DNA from 2 places in the Bradyrhizobium sp. USDA 3311 genome. Region 2 is predicted to be linked to the other one. Evidence: predicted binding sites of a transcription regulator. Region 2 holds the regulator's gene; the other holds the start of a gene.

Region 1 (4,541 bases), 2.0 Mb from region 2:
CATCATCACCGGCGGCTACTGCAGCGGCTTGGGACTGGCGCTCCGTGTGCTCGGCCTCGAACGGAGAAGAGTCTGGATGAAGGGTCCAGGCTTCCCAATCACCCGGCATGGCCTGGAGCTCGCAGGATTGTCGCTCGCCCCAATCCCGGTTGATGCGGACGGCATTGATGTCAGTTATGGCCTGAACCATGAGCCCGATGCGGCGCTGGTTGTTGTAACTCCAGGGCAGCAGGCGCCGCTCGGGTGCACGTTGTCGCTGGAGAGGCGCTTGCGCCTTCTCGACTGGGCCGCTCAGAAAGGGGCGTGGGTGATCGAGGATGACTATCTGAGCGAGCTTCAACTGAAGGGTCGGGCCACACCGGCACTTGCCTCGCTCGATCGCGCCGGGCGCGTCATCCACATCGGATCTTTCAGCAAGACTCTGACCCCCACCCTGCGGCTGGGCTTTCTGGTCGCTCCTCCGTCGCTGACGTCTCAGTTCGCCGAGGTCGCGGCGTGTCTCGCGCCGGCGCCTGGGCCGTCTGTGCAACTCGCGACTGCGAAATTCATGCGTGACGGCCACTATATGCGGCATCTTCGACGTACGAAGCGTGTCTATGCAGCGCGAGGCGACGCGTTGCTAAAGACCCTTCGCCCACGCGCCAAGGACATAACGATCGCTGGATTGGCGGTGCTAATGCAATTGCCGGACGGGACACCAGACCTCTCCATCGCCAGGGAAATGCTGTCGTTCGGATTGGCGCCTGCTCCACTATCGCCCTGGTATGCAGAGGCAGCTTCCGCACGATCCGGTTTGCTGCTAGGCATCGCGACAGCTCCTAACAAGCGTCTCGCGGCGTCTTGCGACCGCCTCCTTGGGATCATCGATCGTCTTATGTGACGAACGCAGAGGCAGGGCGCTCGCGAGGACAACGCTCATAAGGTACGTCGTGGCCTTGCTGGAAGAGTCAAGCAGGGTTTGGCTGCAGGACTGGCGAAGGGAGAGAATCTAGAAAGAAAGTTCCTCTTCCGCTGCATCCCAGGTGCTCTGGGTAGGCGAGAGGGACAAGATTTGCCGGCCTCTCCGCGTACCGCCGCGGGTCTAGACTGCCGTTGGACGCGGCATCATTGTACCCGAACAGGCTAATCCAGACGCGCGCAACCCTGCCCGGCTAGCCATTTGGATGGCAAAGCCAAACAACAACCTGGGCAGACGGTACAAGCCCGCCTAAAGTTTCCTCAGCGGCTTCCTCCGACCAGCCCAGACTTGATTCCAGGGGCTCCTTTAGGTGGCTCTGAATGGGCCCTCCGCGGACCGGTGAGGACGACGGATTTTCGAAATCCTTCGCGGCTTTGTCTTGTTTGCCGACCAAGCCGGCTTATTTTCGGAGCGGTCAGCACTCGCTAGCTTCGACTGCTATTTCAAAAAGCGACTAGAAGATAGGAGGAGAGCATGAAATTCCGTCCGCTTCACGACCGGGTCGTGGTCAAGCGCATCGACGCGGAAGAGAAGACCGCTGGCGGCATCATCATTCCCGACACGGTCAAGGAGAAACCCTCCCAAGGTGAAGTCATCGCCGTTGGCCCCGGCGGTCGTGACGAAAGCGGCAAGCTGATCCCGATCGACGTCCGGGTCGGTGACCGCGTATTGTTCGGCAAGTGGTCCGGCACCGAAGTCAAGATCGACACCCAGGAGCTGTTGATCATGAAGGAGAGCGACATCATGGGCGTTCTCGCCGACGTGTCTTCCAAGAAGAAGGCCGCCTAGTCCACCGCTCAAGCGCCTGTCGAGCGCCTCATCAAGGGTGAAACCAAGTCAAAAACTCAGGGAAACCCACTATGTCAGCAAAAGAAGTCAAATTCGGAGTCGATGCCCGCGACCGCATGCTGCGCGGTGTCGACATCCTCCACAATGCGGTAAAAGTGACGCTCGGACCGAAGGGCCGCAACGTCGTCCTCGACAAGTCGTTCGGCGCTCCCCGTATTACCAAGGATGGCGTCACCGTCGCCAAGGAGATCGAGCTCGAGGACAAGTTCGAGAACATGGGCGCCCAGATGGTGCGCGAAGTCGCCTCCAAGTCCGCAGACGCGGCTGGCGACGGCACCACCACCGCGACCGTGCTCGCCGCTGCGATCGTCCGTGAAGGCGCCAAGTCGGTTGCCGCCGGCATGAACCCGATGGATCTGAAGCGCGGTATCGACATGGCTGTGGAAGCCGTGGTCGCCGACCTCGTCAAAAACTCCAAGAAGGTCACCTCGAACGAGGAAATCGCCCAGGTCGGCACGATTTCAGCCAATGGCGATGCGGAGATCGGCAAGTTCATCTCCGACGCCATGAAGAAGGTCGGCAACGAGGGTGTCATCACCGTTGAGGAAGCCAAGTCGCTCGAGACCGAACTCGAAGTTGTCGAGGGCATGCAGTTCGACCGCGGCTATATCTCGCCCTACTTCGTCACCAACGCCGATAAGATGCGCGTTGAAATGGATGATGCCTACGTCCTGATTAATGAGAAAAAGCTATCTCAGTTGAATGAACTACTTCCCTTGTTGGAAGCCGTGGTGCAGAGCGGCAAGCCGCTTGTGATTATCGCCGAAGACGTCGAAGGCGAAGCGCTCGCCACCCTCGTCGTCAACCGTCTCCGCGGCGGCCTGAAGGTCGCGGCCGTCAAGGCTCCGGGCTTCGGCGATCGCCGCAAGGCCATGCTCCAGGACATCGCGATCCTAACCGGCGGCCAGGCGATCTCGGAAGACCTCGGCATCAAGCTCGAGAACGTCACGCTCAATATGCTCGGTCGCGCCAAGAAGGTGATGATCGACAAGGAGAACACCACGATCGTCAGCGGCGCCGGCAAGAAGGCCGACATCGAAGCGCGCGTGGCGCAAATCAAGGCGCAGATCGAGGAGACCACCTCGGACTACGACCGTGAGAAGCTGCAGGAGCGTCTTGCCAAGCTCGCGGGCGGCGTCGCGGTGATCCGCGTCGGCGGCGCGACTGAGGTCGAGGTGAAGGAGCGCAAGGATCGCGTGGACGATGCGATGCATGCGACCCGCGCGGCGGTTGAAGAAGGCATCCTGCCAGGCGGCGGCGTTGCGCTACTGCGTGCCTCCGAGCACCTCAAGGGCATTCGCACCAAAAATGACGACCAGAAGACCGGGGTCGAGATCGTGCGCAAGGCGTTGTCCTACCCGGCCCGCCAGATCGCAATCAACGCGGGCGAGGACGGCTCGGTCATCGTCGGCAAGATCCTCGAAAAGGATCAGTACTCGTACGGCTACGACTCGCAGACCGGCGAATACGGCAACCTGGTCTCCAAGGGTATCATCGATCCGACTAAGGTGGTTCGAGTGGCGATCCAGAACGCGGCGTCCGTCGCAGCGCTCCTGATCACCACCGAAGCTATGGTGGCGGAAGTGCCGAAGAAGAACACCGGTGCGGGCGGCATGCCTCCGGGCGGCGGCGGCATGGGTGGCATGGGGGGTATGGACTTCTAAATCCGACATTCAGAGCTCAACAATAAGGCTCGGCAGCGACGCCGAGCCTTTGCTGATTTCCTAGCGGTCAGCCGCGGTCCAACACTTGCGCACCGTATTGCGCGAGCGCGTCGAAGCCTGCGCCGCCGACGAGTTCGAGGGGGAAACCGCCCGGAATCATCCTGAGGAGCCTCCATTCCCGAAAACAGCGACCGACGCTCGCCGCCCAAAATAAAGAGATTGCCAATCATACCAGGACGACGCGCCTCGCGAAGAGTCCAATCGCGGCGATCGTGCACGGGCAGCTTCTCAGCTCTGTGAACCGGTGCGACCGGCCCCGATCCGCCATCTTTTCCCAACCACGTCGCCGTAAGTTCGCTCTTGGACAGACTGCCTCAACGGGTCCGTCTCAAACTAACGATGTTTCATATCTGGCGATTGCCAAGCGGCGCGCCCCGGCAGCCCTTTAGGGTTGAAGGCCACGGGGTATTTTCGCATTTAGGTTGCGATATTTTCCCGGTCCGATGCGACAGGATTCCTTGCGTTGTTGGGACACACAAAGCCAGCTAGTATTCTTCAATTGACTTGCTGAATGCTGTTTCCAGTCGGAGTATTTCCATGGCTAGGCGAGCAGTATCCCGTGATGATTTTAAAGGCTTGTTCGCGCTCTTTGCATTCGCGGCGCAACACAACGAAAACCACCACGGTGCGTCTCGGCTGCTCCACCTGTTCATGTCCAGCCGATATATTCCTGATGACCTTCTCGATCTATGGTCAGAGTGCGCCGAGGCAACTGGTCCTGAAACTATAGGCGAACAACTCTGCCTGCGCGCTCACGCGGTGGCTGACGGCAGTTCGAGCTACGACCATGCCAGCGCATTTCTGCACGCGTTGCTCAAAGCGCTCGATCAAACACAGCACTGAGCCTTCGTCGACCACTTGCTGACCCTGCGCCTTATCGCTCCGAACGACTACACCGTTCACGACGACGGCAGCCGCGTTCGGCCGCATCCGAGATGATCAGTCTGCTTAGCCCCTAGAAGCAGACCAGGTACAGACGGCCCAGTACGGACGCGAAGAGCCACTCCAGA
Region 2 (4,541 bases):
CTCTCCCGCAAGCGGGAGAGGTGCACCGAGTACGCGGCTGAGCCCACCCTCTCACCAAAACCGGCTGCATTTTCGGGCTTCTGTTCGTACACAAGCGGAACTAGGCTCCTGCCCAATCGAGTTCATCCTGGAGGGAGGCGAACGATGCTAGATCGGCGGCAAGTCTTGGCGGCGCTTGGGACGAGCGCCCTCGTAGCCCTCGCGCCAACCGCACTTCTTGCGGCCGCATCGATCAAGCCGGACGATGCGTCCGCGCTGCTCGTGATCGACGTGCAGAACTGCTTCCTGCCGGGCGGCAGCCTCGCGGTGAAGGAAGGCGAGCAGGTGGTGCCCGTCATCAACAAGATCTCGAAAGCGTTTTCGAATGTGGTGATGACGCAGGACTGGCACACGCCCGGCCACGTTTCGTTTGCGTCGGTCCACTCCGGCAAGAAGCCGTTCGAGACCATCGACCTGCCTTACGGCAAGCAGGTGCTGTGGCCCGACCATTGCGTGCAGGGCACTGACGGCGCTTCGCTGTCGAAGGACCTCGCAATCCCGCACGCCGAGCTCATCATCCGCAAGGGTTTTCACAAGGACGTCGACAGCTACTCGGCCTTCCTCGAAGCCGACGGCAAGACCTCGACCGGCCTCGCCGGCTATTTGAAGGGCCGCAAGATCAAGCGCGTCTTCGTCGCTGGCCTCGCGACAGATTTCTGCGTCGCCTGGACCGCGCTCGACGCGCGCAAGGCGGGCTTCGAAGTCTATGTCGTGGAAGACGCCTGCCGCGGCATCGACACGCAGGGCTCGCTGGCAAAAGCCTGGGCCGACATGGCCAAGGCCGGCGTGAAGCGGATTCAGTCTGCGGATATCGCGGCGAGCGCGTAAGACCAGCCATCAGTCGTTCCGGGGCGGCTCGAAGAGCCGAACCCGGAATCTCGAGATTCTCAGGTGCGCAGCTGCGCACCATAGTTCGATGCTTCGCATCGCCCCGGAATGACGTCAGAACTCAGTTCGCCGCGCTGTTCGGCTCGTTGGTGTTGGCGGCGGACGCAGCCTTCGCGCCGCCCTTGGCGACCCCAACGAGGGCCGGACGCAGCACGCGCTCGCCGATGGTGTAGCCGGCCTGCATGACCTGCACGACCGTACCGGCGGGCACCGACGCATCAGGCACTTCGAACATCGCCTGCTGGAAGTTCGGGTCGAACTTCTGACCCTGCGGATCGAACTTCTTCACGCCGTGCTTTTCCAGCGCGTTGAGCAGCGAGCGCTCGGTGAGCTCGACGCCCTCGATCAGCGAGGTCAGGCCGGGATCGGCCGCGGCGCGGGCCTCGGCGGGAACCGCGTCGAGCGCGCGCTGGAGGTTGTCGGCGATGTCGAGCACGTCGCGGGCAAAGCCGGTGATGCCGTAGAGACGGGCGTCGGCGACCTCCTTGGTGGTGCGCTTGCGCAGATTTTCCATCTCCGCCAGCGTCCGCAGCATACGGTCGCGCGCCTCGGCGGCTTCCTTCTGCAACAGCTCGACCGAGCCCGGCTCGGGATCGTCGGGCATGATGTAGGGCTTCGACACCACGGGCTCGCCGGTCGGCGCGGTCGTGTCTTCGGGTTGCCGGTCTCGATCGGTCATCGGCTCTCTTTTCGAATTTGTCTCAGGGATTTTTCTGGCCCGGATATCGTGCTTCGGACGCCGAAAATCAAGCGCCCGTGATCGCCTCAGCCGCCGGTCAGCCCCCCAGAAGGCGGCTGACGATCCGGGCGGCGTAGTCCACGGTCGGGATCACACGGGCATAATTCAGCCGTGTCGGCCCGATCACGCCCAAAACGCCGACGATGTGGCCGGCGGCATCCCGATAGGGCGAGATGATGGTCGAGGAGCCCGACAAGGAGAACAGCTTGTTCTCCGAACCGATGAAAATCCGCACGCCTTCCGCGGTCTCGGCCCGGCCGAGCAGGTCGATGACGCCGCGCTTGGTCTCGAGGTCGTCGAACAAGAGGCGGACCCGCTCCAGATCCTCCAGCGCGTGCAAATCTTCCAGCAGATTGGCGTGGCCACGGACGATGAGCTGGCGGTCCTCGTTCTCGCCGCCGGACCAGCTGGCGATCCCGGCCGAAATCACCTTCTGCGTCAGCTGATCGAGCTCGGCACGGGCCTCCCCGAGCGCGGTCTCGAGCTCGAGCCGCGCTTCGGCCAGGGTCCGGCCGCGAATCCGCGAATTGAGGAAATTGCCGGCCTCGGTGATCGCCGAGGAGGGAACTCCGGGTGGCAGCGTCAGCACGCGGTTTTCGACCTGGCCGTCCTCGCCGACCAGGATCACCAGCGCCTTTTCCGGTTCCAGCCGGACGAATTCGATGTGTTTCAGCCGCGCGTTGGATTTCGGCGTCAGCACCACGGCGGCGGCGCGGGTCAGGCCCGACAGCCGCGTCAGCGCCTGGTCCAGCGCCGCCTCGACCGACTGCGCCTGACCGACGGAGGTGAGCTGGCTCTGGATCGACTGCCGCTCAGCGTCATTGAGGTCGCCCACCTGCATCAAGGCGTCGACGAAGAAGCGCAGGCCGAGTTCCGTCGGCAGCCGGCCGGCGGACGTATGCGGGGCATAGATCAGGCCGAGCTGTTCCAGATCGGCCATGACGTTGCGAACCGAGGCCGGCGACAGTGGCATCGCGATCAGCCGGGAAATATTGCGTGAGCCCACCGGCTCGCCGGTCGCGAGATAGCTTTCGACAATTTGACGAAAGATGTCGCGGGACCGCTCATTCAGCTGGGCGAGCCCTGCGCGCGGCGCGATCAGATGGATCGGATCGTGATGGGCCACAGACAGCAACTCCTCTCAGATGCTTATAATTTGGCCATCCGGGAGGTCCCTGACAAGCGTGGTTTTGCACTTGCTCGACAGTTGCTTGGGGACCGAAAAGGCCTTGCCGCTCACCCTCACCCCACCTACAAGCACCGCGAACAGCCTATTCCCGTGAGTTTTGGAGGATTTCCCATGCGGCCAAGCCGCCGTGCGCCCGACGAATTGCGCCCCGTGACGCTGGAGCGCGGCGTGGTCAAATATGCGGAAGGCTCCTGCCTGGTGAAATTCGGCGACACCCATGTGCTGGTCACCGCCACGCTGGAGGACCGCCTGCCGCCGTGGCTGAAGGGCCAGGGCCGCGGCTGGGTCACCGCGGAATACGGCATGCTGCCGCGCGCGACCTCGGAACGAACCCGCCGCGAGGCCTCCGCCGGCAAGCAGAGCGGCCGCACCGTCGAGATCCAGCGCCTGATCGGCCGCTCGCTTCGCACCATCATCAATCTCGAAGCGCTCGGCGAGCGCCAGATCACGGTCGATTGCGACGTGCTCCAGGCCGACGGCGGCACGCGCACGGCCTCGATCACCGGCGCCTGGGTCGCGCTCGCCGATTGCGTCAACTGGATGAAGGCGCGCAACATGGTCAAGGCCAACGTGCTGCGCGACAACGTCGCCGCGATCTCCTGCGGCATCTACAACGGCACGCCCGTGCTCGACCTCGACTATGCCGAGGATTCGGAAGCCCAGACCGACGCCAATTTCGTCATGACCGGCGATGGCCGCATCATCGAGGTGCAGGGCACCGCGGAACGCGAACCGTTCACACAAGACGAGCTCCTGGCGCTGATGGCGCTGGCCCAGAAGGGTATCGCGCGCCTCGTGGACTTGCAGAAACTGGCCGTCGCGTAGTCAATAGGCCCATGCACCGCCGAATCACCGGAAAGCTCGTCATCGCCACCCACAATCCCGGCAAGCTCGCCGAGATGAAGGAGCTTTTGGCGCCTTACGGCATCGAGGCGGTGTCGGCCGGCGAGCTCGGCCTTTCCGAGCCGGACGAGACCGGCAACGATTTCCGCAGCAACGCCGCGATCAAGGCGATCGCGGCCGCGCACGCGTCCAAGCTTCCGTCCTTCGCCGATGATTCCGGCATCGTGGTCGACGCGCTCGACGGCGCGCCCGGCATCTACAGTGCGCGCTGGGCCGGACCGACCAAGGACTTCACCGCGGCGATGACGCGGATCGAGCGCCTGTTGCAGGAGCGCGGCGCGACCGCGCCTGACAAGCGCAAGGCGCACTTCGTCTCCGCGCTCTGCGTCGCCTGGCCCGACGATCATCTCGAAGAGGTCGAGGCGCGCGTCGACGGCACGCTGGTCTGGCCGCCGCGCGGCACCGCCGGCTTCGGCTATGATCCGATGTTTCGGCCCGACGGTCACACGCGCACCTTCGGCGAGATGACCAGCATCGAGAAGCACGGCCTGCCGCCGCTCGGCCTTGCCCTGTCGCACCGTGCCCGCGCCTTCGTGAAACTGGCGGAGATCTGCCTTGAGCCGCGCTAACGAAGCCTTCGGCGTCTACGTGCACTGGCCGTTCTGCCTGTCGAAGTGCCCCTATTGCGACTTCAACAGCCATGTCCGCCATGCCGCGATCGACGAAGCGCGCTTCGCCTCCGCCTTCGCGCGCGAGATCGAAACGACCGCGCAGCGCGCGCCCGGCCGCGAGGTCACCTCGATCTTCCTCGGCGGCGGCACGCCGTCGCTGATGCAGCCCGCG

What was found. Region 2 encodes HrcA, which represses chaperone genes, less so after heat shock. Its sites were predicted from a motif close to GTTAGCACTCNCNNNNNGNGAGTGCTAAC; they were not measured.
Region 1: a site for HrcA is predicted at 1,373-1,401, ahead of ACVWW6_RS16435 (co-chaperone GroES). Genes of this name have one in related genera too.

Annotation. Positions count from the first base shown of each region.
Region 1 is NZ_JBSSFI010000001.1:3,459,541-3,464,081, reverse strand. It holds gene pdxR (MocR-like pyridoxine biosynthesis transcription factor PdxR) at 1-880, shown strand, start outside; gene ACVWW6_RS16435 (co-chaperone GroES) at 1,433-1,747, shown strand; gene groL (chaperonin GroEL) at 1,819-3,471, shown strand; gene ACVWW6_RS16425 (hypothetical protein) at 4,069-4,374, shown strand.
Region 2 is NZ_JBSSFI010000001.1:1,485,647-1,490,187, forward strand. It holds gene pncA (bifunctional nicotinamidase/pyrazinamidase) at 145-867, shown strand; gene grpE (nucleotide exchange factor GrpE) at 989-1,606, opposite strand; gene hrcA (heat-inducible transcriptional repressor HrcA) at 1,704-2,792, opposite strand; gene rph (ribonuclease PH) at 2,967-3,680, shown strand; gene rdgB (RdgB/HAM1 family non-canonical purine NTP pyrophosphatase) at 3,692-4,327, shown strand; gene hemW (radical SAM family heme chaperone HemW) at 4,314-4,541, shown strand, end outside.